Regions from separate parts of the Nitratireductor sp. OM-1 genome, predicted to be linked through region 2. Evidence: predicted binding sites of a transcription regulator. Region 2 holds the regulator's gene; each other region holds the start of a gene.
The links. The regulator PhoB, encoded in region 2, activates phosphate uptake and scavenging genes when phosphate is short. The targets are predictions, from matches to a motif close to TGTCATNNANCTGTCAT.
Positions count from the first base shown of each region.

Region 1: DEJ54_RS22070 (DUF4956 domain-containing protein) is a predicted target of PhoB. The motif match lies at 2,381-2,397, and genes of this name have one in related genera.
Region 3: DEJ54_RS04635 (alkaline phosphatase) is a predicted target of PhoB. The motif match lies at 2,402-2,418, and genes of this name have one in related genera.

Region 1 covers NZ_CP029209.1:639,754-644,841, reverse strand. Annotated here, with positions in the region: gene DEJ54_RS22090 (RNA polymerase sigma factor) at 1-292, shown strand, start outside; gene DEJ54_RS22085 (anti-sigma factor) at 330-1,094, shown strand; gene msrB (peptide-methionine (R)-S-oxide reductase MsrB) at 1,242-1,688, shown strand; gene msrA (peptide-methionine (S)-S-oxide reductase MsrA) at 1,685-2,191, shown strand; gene DEJ54_RS22070 (DUF4956 domain-containing protein) at 2,427-3,008, shown strand; gene DEJ54_RS22065 (polyphosphate polymerase domain-containing protein) at 3,032-3,820, shown strand; gene DEJ54_RS22060 (inorganic phosphate transporter) at 3,852-5,088, shown strand, end outside.
Region 2 covers NZ_CP029208.1:780,771-785,858, forward strand. Annotated here, with positions in the region: gene DEJ54_RS03640 (sigma-70 family RNA polymerase sigma factor) at 1-405, opposite strand, end outside; gene DEJ54_RS03645 (NepR family anti-sigma factor) at 411-617, opposite strand; gene DEJ54_RS03650 (response regulator) at 820-1,614, shown strand; gene DEJ54_RS03655 (DUF1328 domain-containing protein) at 1,747-1,914, shown strand; gene DEJ54_RS03660 (hypothetical protein) at 2,003-2,344, shown strand; gene phoB (phosphate regulon transcriptional regulator PhoB) at 2,428-3,114, opposite strand; gene phoU (phosphate signaling complex protein PhoU) at 3,151-3,861, opposite strand; gene pstB (phosphate ABC transporter ATP-binding protein PstB) at 3,896-4,711, opposite strand; gene pstA (phosphate ABC transporter permease PstA) at 4,726-5,088, opposite strand, start outside.
Region 3 covers NZ_CP029208.1:979,442-984,529, forward strand. Annotated here, with positions in the region: gene DEJ54_RS04625 (MarR family winged helix-turn-helix transcriptional regulator) at 1-167, opposite strand, end outside; gene DEJ54_RS04630 (M3 family metallopeptidase) at 311-2,365, shown strand; gene DEJ54_RS04635 (alkaline phosphatase) at 2,504-4,072, shown strand; gene DEJ54_RS04640 (MBL fold metallo-hydrolase) at 4,306-5,088, shown strand, end outside.

The DNA.
Region 1 (5,088 bases), on a different replicon from region 2:
TGATCGGGTGCGGCGCGACAGGACGCGCGGCGAAAGCGTGGACATTGTCGACCGGCCCGATGCGATTTTCACCGATGGTGCGCATGACACGGAAACGCATCTGATGCTCGGCAATGTGGCGAGTGCGCTGCAGGAACTGCCGGCGGACCAGCGCGAGATCATCATGATGATCTGCGTGGAGGAGCTCTCCTACAAGGAAGCTGCCGCCGCGCTTGGCATTCCCATCGGCACGGTCATGAGCCGGCTTGCCCGCGCCCGGACCACGCTCGCCGGAAAACTTGATCTAAACTGACAGGGCCGCATGACCTTTTGCGACAGGACAGAACACGATGCATGAAGAAAAATTCACCGATGAAGTTCTGATGGCCTATGCCGATGGCGAGCTCGATGCGAAGACCCGCCGTGAGGTTGAAGACGCCATCGGGCTGGACACTGCGCTCGCGGAGCGCGTGGAACTGTTCATGAAGACGCGCGCGTTACTGGCGGGCACATTCGGAACGGCAAAAGTCTCCGTGCCAGACGATCTTGAAGCGCGTGTGCGACAGATGGCTGGCGCTGCGGAGATGGAAGAATCCGCTTCCGGAGCAGAGGTGCTTCCCTTCAGGCAAAGGAGCGCCCCGCGCCAACAGGGGTTCGCGCAGCGCCATGCCCTGCCCATCGCAGCTTCTCTGGCGCTGGTTGCGGGCGGATTGCTTGGTTACATGGCCGCTGGTCAGCCCGAACGGGCGGGCGGCATCGAGATTGCGGGCCTTGCAGACGACCGGATCGTGGAAGCGCTGAACGTATCGCCGTCGGGCGAGACAAGGCAGCTTGGCGAGGATGCGCGTTTCGAGGCGATTGCCACTTATCGCGATGGCGCGGACACGCTTTGCCGGGAATTCGAGGTCAGTGCGCGTGGCACATCTCATGTGGCTGTCGCCTGTCAGGAAAACGATGCCTGGCAGCTGCGCTTTGCGGCCTCGCAGGTGGATGTGAACGGCGATTTCGTTCCCGCTTCATCGCTGGAAGCGCTGGACGCGTTTCTCACGGCCACCAGGGCCGGTGCGCCGCTGTCGGCCGAGGACGAGAGCGCGGCGCTTTCCACACTGCGCTGACGCGTCCCGGCGGACTTCCGTTTCGGATCACGCTAATATGATTGGGATCGCGGAGCCGCGATACCTAGATGAGGCTCCGCAGGCAACGCGTTTCGACGCGATGCCGAGACCGATCAATGTTGAACGATCAGGAAGCCGGAGCTGCCGATGAACTACAGGAAGACCGAAGAAGCCTTGGCCCGCCTCAGCCCGGAGCAATACTACGTGACGCAGCAAAGCGGCACGGAACGCCCCGGCACCGGCGAGCACCTGAACAACAAGGAACCGGGCATCTACGTCGACATCGTTTCGGGCGAACCGCTTTTCGCAAGCAGCGACAAGTATGAGTCCGGCTGTGGCTGGCCGAGCTTTACCAAGCCCATCGCGCCGGCCAATGTCAGCGAGCTGCGGGACACGACCCACGGCATGATCCGCACGGAAGTGCGCTCCACGCATGGCGACAGCCATCTTGGCCATGTCTTCGAGGATGGCCCGCGAGACCGTGGCGGTCTGCGCTATTGCATCAATTCGGCGGCACTGCGCTTCATTCATCGCGATGCGATGGAAGCGGAAGGTTACGGAGACTATCTCGATCAGGTGGAGGATGTGCAATGACTGAACGCGCTGTTCTGGCTGGCGGCTGTTTCTGGGGCATGCAGGACCTCATCCGCAAGCTGCCCGGCATTGTCAGCACCCGTGTGGGATACACCGGAGGCGACGTGCCGAACGCCACATACCGCAACCATGGAACCCATGCGGAAGGGATTGAAATCACCTTTGATCCCGAGAAGACGAGCTATCGCCGGCTGCTGGAGTTCTTCTTCCAGATCCATGACCCGACCACGGCAAACCGGCAGGGCAATGATGTCGGCATGTCCTATCGCTCGGCGATCTACTATGTAAGCGACGAGCAGAAGCGCGTGGCCGAAGAGACCATTGCCGATGTGAACGCCTCCGGCCTGTGGCCGGGCAAGGTGGTGACGGAACTGGAGCCGGTTGGCGATTTCTGGGAAGCAGAGCCCGAGCATCAGGATTATCTCGAGCGCTATCCCAATGGCTATACCTGCCATTTCCCGCGCCCCGACTGGGTGCTGCGACGGCGCGACGCGGCGGAATAGAACGCCGGATCAGGCGCAGATATCTGACCGAAACGACAAAGATGAACTCCCTCCGGAAAAAATCCGGGGGGAGTTTTTTCATATGCGGCAAGGGTTTCAGCGGACCCGGGAGAAATAAAATCAATGCCGATGGAATAGATCCAATTCCCTCACGTTTTCCGACACCAGAGACGGCTTTCTGACAGTTTTACGACAGTTTTCTGACAGAGGCCGTGACCAACAAATGAGGAAAACAATGCTGGAAACGTTCGCATTCGGTGACACCCCAATCCGCTTTGGCATCGACGTCGTGTCGATGACGATCCTGGTCTTCGGCCTTTACTACCGGCGCTACCGCGACAAGGAACTGGTGACGGCGGCATCGCTGTTCAACATCTTTGCCTTTGGCGTTCTTTCCATTCTCTCGGCTGTCGAATTCTCGCTGGCCGCCGGCTTCGGCCTCTTCGCGATCCTGGCGCTCTTCACCCTGCGTTCGGAGCAGATCTCCAAGGTGGAAATCACCTATTTCTTCGGCTCGGTCTCCATCGCCGTGATCTGCGCCATTCCCGGAACGCCTCTGGCCATCGTGCTTGCCGTTGTCGCGCTTGTGCTTCTGGGCGCTTACATCCTCGATCACCCGGCCATCCTGCGCTCGTCCGACGGTGTGAAGATCACGCTCGACAAGATCGATCACGAAGCGCTTTCGCAGCCTGAGAAGATGCGCCGCGACCTCTCCGAGCGCCTTGGCGTGGACGTGATGTCCTACCAGATCACCGCGCTCGACTACATCAACGACATGGCCCGGATGAACGTGTTCTTCCGCAAGCCCCGGCACTGACCTGCCGGGAAGGAGACACTCCAATGGATCATTCCATCACAAATGAACTGACCGGCTTCCGCCCGATCTCGCTTGAGGGACTGAACGGCAAGGCAGCCATGCTGGAACGGCTGGACAACAAGTATATCGTTCCGGCCAATCGGCTCCGCCCCGCGCTGCACGCCTTTTCGGACCTGTTCGACGTGCTCGAAATCGACGGCATCCGCGCGTTCACCTACGCGACCCGTTATTATGATGATGACGATCTGCGCAGCTATTACGACCACCATCAGGGGCGTCGCAAACGCTGCAAGGTGCGGGTGCGGGATTACGTGGACACTGGCCTCAGCTATCTGGAAGTGAAGCTGAAGAGCAAACGGCAGATCACGGTCAAGAAACGCCTGAAGCTGCAGGAACCCGGTTCGGGCCTCGACCACTCCGGTGAAAGTTTCATCGATACGTGCCACCGCGAGATCTATGACAGCCCCTTCGACCGGCCTTTGGCCCCGGTGATCGAGATGCAGTATATGCGCATCACGCTGGTGGCCAAGGAGGGCGGCGAGCGCATGACCATCGATACGCAGCTTTCGTTCAAGGCTGGCGATGTGCGCCGCCTTGTGCGGCCCGACATCTCCATCGTGGAAACGAAGTCGGCGCGCGGCAACGGCATCGCCGATGCGATTTTCCGGGGACTGCACGTCCACCCGACAAAACGCTGCTCAAAATACTGCGTGGGCATGGCCGCGACGGGCCAGGTGGAGCGGCACAACCGCTTCCTGCCCGCGCTGCGTCGCTTGCAGCTTCTCGACGGCCGGGCCCTGAGCCCCGCCTGAGCTTCAACTCTGCCATCGAAAGGAGAGGACCATGCGTACGCATGTCAGCCCCGCTTTGCCTGAATCCGGCTATATGGCGAGCCTCGCGAAAGCCAGGTCGGACCTCAGAGACCTTGCTCCGTTTCTCGGACGTCTTTTCATCGCCCTGTCCTTCGTCGTTGCGGCGATGGCCTATGCGCTGGTGCGCGCCCAGAATGGCGGCAATCCCGAATTCGCGCTGTGGATCGCCACGGCCGCCGGCTTCGGCGCGTATATGGCGCTCAATATCGGCGCAAATGATGTCGCCAACAATATCGGCCCTGTGGTCGGCGCAAGGGTGATCCCGCTTGCAGGCGCGCTCATCATGGCGGCGGTGTTCGAGTTTGGCGGCGCGCTTATTGCCGGCGGCCAGGTCATCAGCACCGTGCGCGGCGGCATCGTTATGCCGGAGGCGCTTGCCGACCGGAACGTCTATGTCTGGGTGATGATGGCCGCACTTCTGGCCGCAGCGCTCTGGCTGAACCTCGCCACCGTGTTCGGCGCGCCCGTCTCCACGACCCATTCCATCGTGGGTGGCGTGATGGGCGGCGGCATTGCGGCAGCGGGCCTTTCGGCCGTTGACTGGTCGGTGATGGCCAACATCGCCGCAAGCTGGATCATCTCCCCGCTTCTGGGCGGCCTGTTTGCTGCGCTGTTTCTCTATGCGATCAAGCGCTTCGTGACCTACGAGCCGCAGGTGCTGAAGGCCGCGCAGAGGATTGTGCCGCTTCTCGTGGCCGCCATGACCTGGTCGTTCGGCACCTATCTGATCCTCAAGGGGTTCAAGAAGGTGTGGTCTGCGAGCCTGCTTGAGGCGACCATGGCCAGCGCGCTCATCGCTCTTGTGGCATGGGCTGTCTCCCGCTTCCTGATCGCACGCCGGCTGCCCAAACTTCAGAATGACAAATCCGCGGTGAACCAGCTTCTGGCCCTGCCGCTCATCTTCTCGGCAGCGCTTTTGAGCTTCGCGCACGGCTCCAATGACGTGGCAAACGCGATCGGGCCACTGGCCGGCATCTATGATGTGTTGACCAATGACGCGATGCAGGAAAAGGCCATCATTCCGTTCTGGGTCATGGGGCTCGGCGCTGCCGGCCTCGCCATCGGCCTCCTGCTGTTCGGCCCCCGCGTCATCCAGACCGTGGGTGGGGAGCTGACCAGGCTGGACGCGATGCGCGCCTACTGCATCGCCATGGCGGCAACCATCACCGTGATCGCGGCCAGCCAGCTTGGTCTGCCGGTTTCCACCA
Region 2 (5,088 bases):
CTCCGCCGCTTCCTCATAGGAAAAGCCGGACGCGCCGATCAGAATGATCGCTTCACGCTGGTCTTCGGGCAATTGCTCGAGAGCGCGCCGGAAGTCCTTCAGATCGACCGAACCCTCCTGCGCCGGGTGCACCGACAGACGTCCGGTGATCGCACCGTCCGCGTCTTCGACCTCGCGCTTGCGCTTGCGCATCTGCGAGTAGAACTCGTTGCGAAGGATGGTGAAGAGCCAGGCTTTCAGATTGGTGCCCGGCTGATAGCTGTTCTGTTTGTCCCACGCCTTGACCAGCGATTCCTGCACGAGATCGTCCGCCCGGTCCGCACTTTTTGAAAGCGAAACGGCGAAGGCGCGCAGGCTTGGCACAGCGGCCAGTAGATCGTCACGAAAGCCCGGATAAACACTCATATATATCAGTCCTTGTTTCCGGCCGTTTCAGCGCCGCTTTTCTGCTCAAGCTGATTGAGAAGGTCGCTGAACCGATCCGGAATATCTTCCGTTACCAGGTCGTCGTAATATTGCCTGAGCTTGCGTCCGATCTCTGAGTTTGCGCCGAGCGGGTCTTCATCCTTGCCGCGCCGGGTCAAGCTTCCTCGGGTGTTTGGTTTGCCGTAATTCATGCCCTGTCTTTTTCCATCAAATCTGGTCTCCCAATGACCCGAAACCGTCCGCATCGCCCGGGCCACAACTGTCTCGTCTGCTTTCAAACGCCATTGAGCGGAATTCGTTCCCTCCGACGGGAACATTTTCGCATATGGGGCGTTTCACCCGTCACAAATGCACTAATTCTCATTGCCATGTCTTGAGGGAGACTTGAAATCCATGACCCTGTCAGCGCGTATCGCTCCGCACCTTCCTTACCTGCGGCGCTTTTCCCGGGCCGTTTCCGGCTCCCAGTCCAGCGGTGACGCACTGGTGGCTGCGACGCTTGAAGCGTTGATCGCCGATACGAGCATCTTTCCCGAGGCATCGACCGACAAGATCGCCCTCTTCAGGCTCTTCACATCGCTGTTCGAAACGCTGGACGTTCCGGTCCCCGAAGGCATGCCGAGCTCGGCATGGGAAAAGCGGGCCATGAGCAACCTTTCTTCGCTCGCGCCCCGTCCGCGTCAGGCCTTCCTGCTGGTGGCCGTCGAGAATTTCCGGCCGGAAGAGGCTGCGGAAATTCTCGAGACGGATATGAAAGGCATCAACACGATGCTGCGCGAAGCCAGCGAGGAGATTTCCCGTCAGGTGGCGACAGACATCCTCATCATCGAGGACGAGCCCCTGATCGCCATGGACATCGAGGAAATGGTCGAAAGCCTCGGGCATCGCGTGGTCGGCACGGCCCGCACCCACAAGCAGGCGGTCGAAATGTTTGCCAAGACGCAGCCGAAAATGGTGCTGGCCGACATTCAGCTTGCCGATGGCAGTTCAGGCCTTGATGCGGTGAACGAGATCCTCGACGCGGCCACCGTACCGGTCATCTTCATCACCGCCTTCCCCGAGCGGCTTCTGACGGGCGAGCGCCCGGAACCGACCTTCCTTGTGACCAAGCCGTTCAGCCCGGAAATGGTCAAGGCGCTCATCAGCCAGGCGCTCTTCTTCGATCAGCAGGCGCACGCGGCGGCCTGACACGCCCCCGCTTCTTCACGCGTTTCTCAAAAAAGCCGCCTCCGGGCGGCTTTTCTTTTGCCCAAAATCTCTCCGGCGGAACCAAATCCGAGTGCCAGACGTTTAACCGGCATAACTAAACGGAGAGACAGAATGCTATACTGGGCCCTGATATTCCTTGTCGTCGCGATCATCGCCGGCGCACTCGGTTTCGGCGGAATTGCCGGCGCTTCGGCAGGCATTGCGCAGATCCTCTTCTACATCTTCCTCGCCCTGCTCGCGATCTCGCTGATCATGGGCCTTCTGAAACGCGGTCGCTAAACGGCGACGCACACATAAACGAATGCGGCATAAGCGAACCGGACCATCCATGGCTTCCGTTTCGTGAAGACAATGAAAGGAGAAAGCCATGGAACACATCGCTGCACTTCTTTTGATTGTCGGCTGCTCAGGCAATGTGGGGGCCGGCGACACGCGCGAATGCCAGGAACTGCCCGCCCCCACCCCGGTCTACGAGACGTTTGAGGAGTGCGAGGCGGAGAAGCCGGTTGCAATGCGCGAGCTGGAAACCGAAGCGCCGCAGGTTCTCGCCACCTGTGTCTATGTGGATCCCGCACTTGTCTATGACGATGCGATCCTGGAGTGGGACATCACCAGCAATGGCGAGCTGACCGCCTCCATCGAGCCGGTGACGAGCTTTGCCGTGGCGCAGAACGAGCATGCCCGTCCCGGACACGCCGCCACGAAATAACGGGCCACGAAATAACGGGCGAAGAGCTTCAACAAAAAAGCCCCGGTCGAACCGGGGCTTTTTTAATGACTGTATCGCGTCTGTCAGGCTTCGCGGATCGCATAGCCCGCGCCGCGAATGGTGCGGATCACATCGGGCAGACGCCCGTGGTTCACGGCCTTGCGCAGCCGGCCCACATGCACGTCCACGGTGCGCTCGTCGATATAGATCGTCTCGCCCCAGACATTGTCGAGCAGCTGGCTGCGCGAGAAGACGCGGCCGGGATGCTGCATCATGAATTCCAGGAGGCGGAACTCTGTCGGTCCAAGACGGATCTCGTTCTTGCGGCGATAGACACGGTGCGATTCACGGTCGAGTACGATGTCCCCGACCGAAAGAACCGTCGAGAGCACTTCCGGCTTCGCGCGCCGCAGAAGCGCGCGAACACGCGCCACGAATTCCGGCGTCGAGAAAGGCTTCACCAGATAGTCGTCCGCGCCGGTTGAAAGGCCGCGCACGCGGTCGCTTTCCTCGCCACGGGCGGTGAGCATGATGATCGGCAGGCGCTCCGTTTCGGGGCGCATGCGCAGCCGGCGGCACAGCTCGATGCCGGAAACGGCCGGAACCATCCAGTCCAGAACGAGCAGATCGGGTACGTTTTCCTGCAGGCGCACTTCGGCTTCATCGCCGCGAGAGATCATCTCGACCTGATAGCCTTCGGCTTCCAGATTGTACTTGAGCAAGACGCAAAGCGGTTCGTCGTCTTCAACGACCATGACCTTGGGGGCAATCATGGCAGGCATTCTCCTCGGGCAGTCTACGACCGATTAGACATCGGATTCGACCGTCATCTGTGTTTCGTCAAGCTTCGGCCGCTGGACCGGAAGCTGGGACCCCGTCACCACATAATAGGCATTTTCGGCGATATTGGTCACATGGTCGCCGATACGCTCAAGATTTTTCGCACAGAACAGGAGGTGCGTGCAGGCCGTGATGTTGCGCGGGTCTTCCATCATGTAGGTGAGGAGTTCGCGGAAAACCGACGTGTACTGAATGTCGATTTCCTCATCCTCGTCGCGCAGCCGGATTAACGCCTCGGCATTGCGCGCCACATAGTGCTCGACCACCGAATTGACCTGTTTCAGCACGAGGCCGGCCATCGCGTCGATGGAATGCGCAAGCGTGCGCGGCGTGGCGCTTTCGCCCACGGCGCCGACGCGCTTGGCAATGTTCTTGGCCAGATCGCCGATGCGCTCGAGATCAGCCGCCATGCGGATGGCGCCCACGACGCTGCGCAGATCCTGCGCCATCGGCTGGCGCTTTGCGATGAGCGTGATGGCGCGCTCATCAAGGTCGCGCTGCTTGGCATCCATGATCGTGTCATCGGAGATGATGCGCTGTGCAAGCGCCGTATCGGAGTGCAGCAGCGCCCTGGTGGAAGCGCGCGTCATCTCGCCGGAGAGATCGCCCATGTCGCGGATGAGGCGGTCGATTTCACCGAGTTCCTCATCGAAGGAGCTGACTGTGTGCTCGCCCATGGTCTGGTTCCTTATCTGTGCGTTTGCCGCGCCGTCAGCCGAAGCGTCCGGTGATGTAATCCTGGGTGCGCTTGTCATCCGGATTGGTGAACATCTTGTCCGTCGGGCCTTCCTCGACCAGATTGCCGAGGTGGAACATGGCCGTGCGCTGCGAGACGCGGGCCGCCTGCTGCATGGAGTGCGTGACGATCACGATCGTGTAGTTCTCGCGCAGCTCGTCAATCAGCTCTTCCACCTTGGCGGTGGCGATGGGATCGAGCGCCGAGCAGGGCTCGTCCATCAGGATCACTTCCGGCGACACGGCAATGGCGCGCGCGATGCATAAGCGCTGCTGCTGACCACCGGAAAGACCGGTGCCGGGCTCATGCAGGCGGTCCTTCACCTCATTGAAGAGGCCAGCCTTCTGGAGACTCGCTTCCACGACCTCGTCGAACTCCGACTTCTTCGTCGCCAGACCGTGAATGCGCGGACCGTAGGCGATGTTCTCGTAGATCGACTTGGGGAACGGATTGGGCTTCTGGAAGACCATGCCGACCCGGGCGCGCAGCTCCACCACATCGATGCGGGGATCGTAGATATCCTCGCCATCGAGCGTGATCTTGCCGGTGATCCGGGCAATGTCGATCGTGTCGTTCATGCGGTTCAGGCAGCGCAGGAACGTGGATTTGCCACAGCCCGAGGGGCCGATCAGCGCGGTCACCTGGTTTTCGCGCACGTCGAGATTGACGCCGAACAGCGCCTGTTTCTCGCCGTAGAAGACGCAGACGTCTTCACCGCGCATCTTGAGGGTGTCCGAGTTCTGGCTCGCATCCAGTGCTTCTTCAACAGCAGCATCAGTGAGCATGTTCATGTCCTTCCACTCCGTTACCAGCGACGCTCGACGCGCCGCCGCAGAATAATGGCGGTAATGTTCATCACGGCGAGGAACAGCAACAACACCATGATAGCGCCCGAGGTGCGCTCGACAAACGCGCGTTCGGCCTCATTCGCCCACATGTAGATCTGAACCGGCAGCGCCGTAGCGGGATCGAGCGGCGTGGTCGGGTAATCGGCCACGAAGGCCACCATGCCGATCAGAAGCAGCGGTGCGGTTTCGCCAAGCGCCTGCGCCAGACCGATGATCGTGCCCGTGAGAATGCCGGGCGCGGCCAGCGGCAGCACATGGTGAAACACCGTCTGGGTGCGCGAAGCGCCGAGGCCGAGAGCTGCCGCACGGATGGAGGGCGG
Region 3 (5,088 bases), 200 kb from region 2:
TTCTGGCGAACTGCGCCGGCGCGCGCGGCATGAACCAGCGTGCGCGCCTCACCGGGCGTCACGCCGATACCGGCATTGGAAATTGCCCGATCCATCGTACTTTTGATCAGACGATAAACGTCTGCGATGAGGAAACCGAACGATTCCGGATTCACGTGCTGCGTCATCAAAAAGACCCTTATTATAAGGCAAACTTAATATAAGCCATACATATAGTCAGTCCCTATCATCGTCAACTCCGGCCATTGCGCCGCCAGCCGCCAGCGCTTACATCGCAAGGGCTCTGTTCCTCCAACGAACCGGAAACGCCATGCAGAAATCCGCTCCCATCGATCTTGCAACGCACCCGCTGACGAACTGGACCGGGCCGCACGGCCTGCCGGATTTCACCGCATTCGACGATGCCGCGTTTGCGCCCGCTTTCGAGGTAGCCATCGCTGCCCATGAGGCGGAGATCGAGCAGATCGCCAACAATCCGGACGCGCCGGACATCGAGAACACGCTGGCGGCGATGGAACTCGCCGGTGAAGCGCTCTCGCGGGTCTCGGCCATCTTCTGGTGCCGTGCGGGCGCGCACACCAATGAGGCGATCCAGGCGCTGGAACGGGAAATCTCGCCGCGCATGGCCCGGCACATCTCGTCCGTTCTCATGAACGCGGCGCTGTTTGAGCGCATCGACCGGCTTTATCAGGCGCGCGACACGCTCGACCTTGATGCAGAGACCGACCGCGTTCTTGAAAAGGTCTGGAAGCGCTTTGTGCGCGGTGGCGCACAGCTCGACGCAGACGACAAGGCGCGGCTTGCCGTGATCAATGAGGAACTGGCCGGGCTTGGCGCGAAATTTGGCCAGAACGTGCTTGCAGACGAAAGCGGCTGGTCACTGTTTCTGGAGGAAAACGACCTGGCCGGGCTCTCCGACGCGCTGAAGAGCGCGATGGCGGAAGCCGCCGAAGCGCGCGGCGAGAAGGGGCGCTATGCGGCAACGCTCTCACGCTCCATCGTGGAACCGTTCCTTGCCTCCTCCGAACGGCGCGACCTGCGCGAGAAGGTGTTCAACGCATTCGCCAAACGCGGCGAGAATGGCGGCGACACGGACAACGCCGACATTATTGCGAGCACGCTGAAGCTTCGCGCAGAAAAGGCGCGATTGCTCGGCTATGAAACCTATGCCGCGCTGAAGCTGGACGACACGATGGCGAAAACGCCGGAGGCCGTGCAGGAGCTTTTGCAGCCGGTCTGGCGAAAGGCGCGCGAGAAAGCCGCCGAAGACGAAAAGGAACTGGCGAGGCTGGCAGCCGAAGACGGCCAGAACCACGCCATCGCCCCCTGGGACTGGCGCTATTATGCGGAGAAGCGGCGCGCCAAGCGCTTCGCCTTCGATGAAAGCGCGCTGAAACCCTATCTCGCACTCGAAAACGTGATCGCCGCCTCCTTCGACGTCGCCAACCGGCTGTTCGGCCTGACCTTCGAGGAGCAGAAGGGCGTTCCGGCCTGGCATGAAGACGTGCGCACCTTCATCGTGCGCAATGCCGACGGCTCGCAACGCGGCCTGTTCCTGGCCGACTATTTCAATCGCCCGTCCAAGCGCTCCGGCGCATGGATGAGCGGGTTGCAGTCGGGCTACCGGCTGGGCGCCGGCAAGACGCCGATCATCTACAATGTGATGAACTTCGCAAAGCCGCCCAAGGGCACCCCTGCCCTTCTCTCGGTCGATGAAGCACGCACATTGTTTCACGAATTCGGCCATGCGCTGCACGGGCTTCTGAGCGACGTGACCTGGCCGTCGATTTCCGGCACCTCGGTTTCCCGCGACTTCGTGGAGCTGCCCTCGCAGCTCTATGAGCACTGGTTCACCGTGCCGGAGGTGCTGCAGAAATTCGCCCTGCATCACGAAACCGGCCAGCCCATGCCGCAGGAACTGCTTGAGAAGATGCGCGCGGCGCGCACCTTCGACGCCGGCTTTGCAACGGTGGAGTTCACCGCCTCGGCGCTGATGGACATGGCGTTCCACAGCCAGGCCGAAGCACCCGAAGCGCCGCTCAGCTTCGAGGCGGAAACGCTGAAACAGATGGAAATGCCGGACGCCATCGTGATGCGCCACCGCACGCCGCATTTCCTGCATGTGTTTGCGGGCGATGGTTATTCAGCCGGCTATTATTCCTATATGTGGTCGGAAGTGCTCGACGCAGACGCCTTCCGCGCCTTCGAGGAAACGGGCGATCCGTTCGATCCGGAAACCGCGAAGAAACTGCTCCGGCACATCTATGCGGCCGGCGGGTCGGCTGATCCCGAAGAGCTTTACAAGGCGTTCCGCGGGCGCATGCCGACGCCGGAAGCCATGATGGAAAAGAAGGGGCTCGCCTAGGGCCGGAAACCTGACGATGACGGCCTGCCTGCGGGCCGTCATTCAATGGTCAGATAGATGTCACGCCGCCGATAACCGGTTGCCACACTAAACGGTGAAATTGCCTCCCACGACCCAACCAGATCGAGGGAGACTGTCATGAAGTCCTTTGGAGTGAGCACCCGCCGCAAATTCCTGATCGGAAGCGGCGCAACCGCACTTGCGACCACGCTTGGCGGGCTGGCCATGCCCGCCATTTCGCGCGCCTCGTCGCGCCCCGTCTTCACCCATGGCGTCCAGTCCGGCGACGTGGACACCACGACCGGCATGATCTGGACCCGCACGGATCGCCCGGCGCGGGTGGAGTTTGAAGTCTCGACCACCGAGAGCTTCGCCAACCCGACCCGGCTGCCGAGCCTCGACGCCCTGCCCGACAGCGATCTCGCCGTGAAAAGGCTGCTGGAGAACCTGACGCCCGATCAGGATATTTTCTACCGCATGACCGCCGTTGATCTCTCCGACGTTTCGGCGCGCTCGGAGCCGATTGTCGGACGCTTCCGCACCGCGCCCTCTGCACGTCGCGACATCCGTTTCGCCTGGTCGGGCGACACCGCCGGCCAGGGCTGGGGCATCGATGAGACCGGCATGAAGACCTATGCCACCATGTCGAAGCACGAGCCCGACTTCTTCCTGCATTCCGGCGACACGATCTATGCCGACGGCGCGATCCAGGACGAGGTGGAGCTGAAGGACGGCTCCAAATGGGTCAACAAGGTGGTGATCGACGAGAAGCGCAAGGTCGCTGAAACGCTGGACGAGTTCCGCGGCCAGTGGAAGTACAACATGATGGACGACCATGTGCGCGCGCTGAACGCCGTGTGCCCGACCTTCTTCCAGTGGGATGACCATGAAGTGGTCAACAACTGGTCGGCCTCCAAGGACCTCACCGAAGACGACCGCTACACCGAGAAATCGGTGGCGCTTCTGCAGGCGCGCGCTGCCCGCGCGTTCCACGAGATGTCGCCGATCCGCTTCACCCCGGCAGAGCCCGGCCGCGTCTACCGCAAGATCGCCTACGGGCCGATGCTCGACGTGTTCTTCCTCGACCTGCGCTCCTATCGCGGCCCCAACACCGCTTCCATGCAGGATGAGCTGAGCGATGAGGCCCGCATTCTGGGCGATGCGCAGATGCAGTGGCTGAAGCGCGAACTCTCGAACTCGCGCGCCACCTGGAAGGTGATCGCCTGCGACATGCCGATCGGCCTTGTGGTGCGTGACGGCGAGAAGATCGAGGCGATTGCCAATGGCGACGATGGCGCTGCCAAGGGCCGCGAGCTGGAAATCGCCGAGCTGCTGCGCTTCATCAAGAATGCGGGCATCGAGAACACGGTGTGGCTGACCGCCGACGTGCACTACACGGCTGCCCACTACTACAATCCCGACAAGGCGCAGTTCCAGGACTTCAACCCGTTCTGGGAATTCGTGTCCGGCCCGCTGCACGCCGGCACGTTCGGCCCCAACGATCTGGACCAGACCTTCGGCCCGGAACTGAAATATGTGAAGGCGCCGAGCAAGGAGCAGGGCGTAAACCTGCCGCCTTCGGACGGCTTCCAGTTCTTCGGCCTGGTCGACATCGACGCCGACACCCAGCAGATGACGGTGCGCCTTATGGATCGCGATGACAACGAGCTCTACACAATGACGCTCGATCCCGTGCGCTCGGCCTGACACTGAGCGCATGCACTCGAACCGGGGCCTTTGCGCCCCGGTTTTTTGTTTCGCGCGAGGCATGTGCCACGCAAATGACTGGAGGTAATCCGGTTACTCTTAGAAAATCATGCCCAATTGGTCGCAGTCTGCGAAATTGCATCTTTCCGCAACGCACACTAACTAAACTTGGAAAGCTGTCGAAAACCGTGGAGAGCAAGATGCATCAGACAGGCGCGCCCCAGGGAGCCGAAATGACCGCAGACGCAGGTCCTGCCCGGCCCGACGTGACCGTCTTCTTCGACAGGCGCACCTTCTCGGCACAGTATGTCGTCGCAGATCCGGCGACCGGCAAATGCGCGATCATCGATCCCGTTCTCGATTTCGACGAGAAATCCGGCGCAACCTCCACGGAAAATGCCGACCGGCTCCTCGCCTTCATCGAGGAGAAGGGGCTCGAGCTCGAGTGGATTCTCGATACCCATCCCCACGCCGATCATTTTTCAGCCGCGAGCTATCTGAAAACCAGAACCGGAAAGCCGATCGCCATCGGCGAGAAGGTGGTCGAGGTGCAGAAGCTCTGGAAAGGCATCTACAACTGGCCGGAGTTCCAGGCAGACGGATCGCAGTGGGACAGGCTATTTTCCGACGGCGAGACTTTCACGATCGGCTCTTTGCCGGCAAAGGTCATGTTCTCGCCCGGGCACACGCTGGCCTCGATCACCTATGTGATCGGCGAGGCGGCCTTCGTGCACGACACGCTGTTCATGCCCGATTCCGGCACGGCGCGCTGCGACTTTCCCGGCGGCAGCGCGGAGCGGCTCTGGAAGTCCATTCAGGACATTCTCAACCTGCCGGACGAAACGCGCATCTTCGTCGGCCATGACTATCAGCCGGGCGGACGCGAGCCGCGCTTCGAAAGCACGGTTGCCGAGCAGAAGGCCACCAACAGCCACATGTCGAAATGCGCGACAGAGGCGGAATTCGTTGCCGTGCGCGAGGCGCGCGACAGGACGCTGCCCATGCCGAAGCTCATT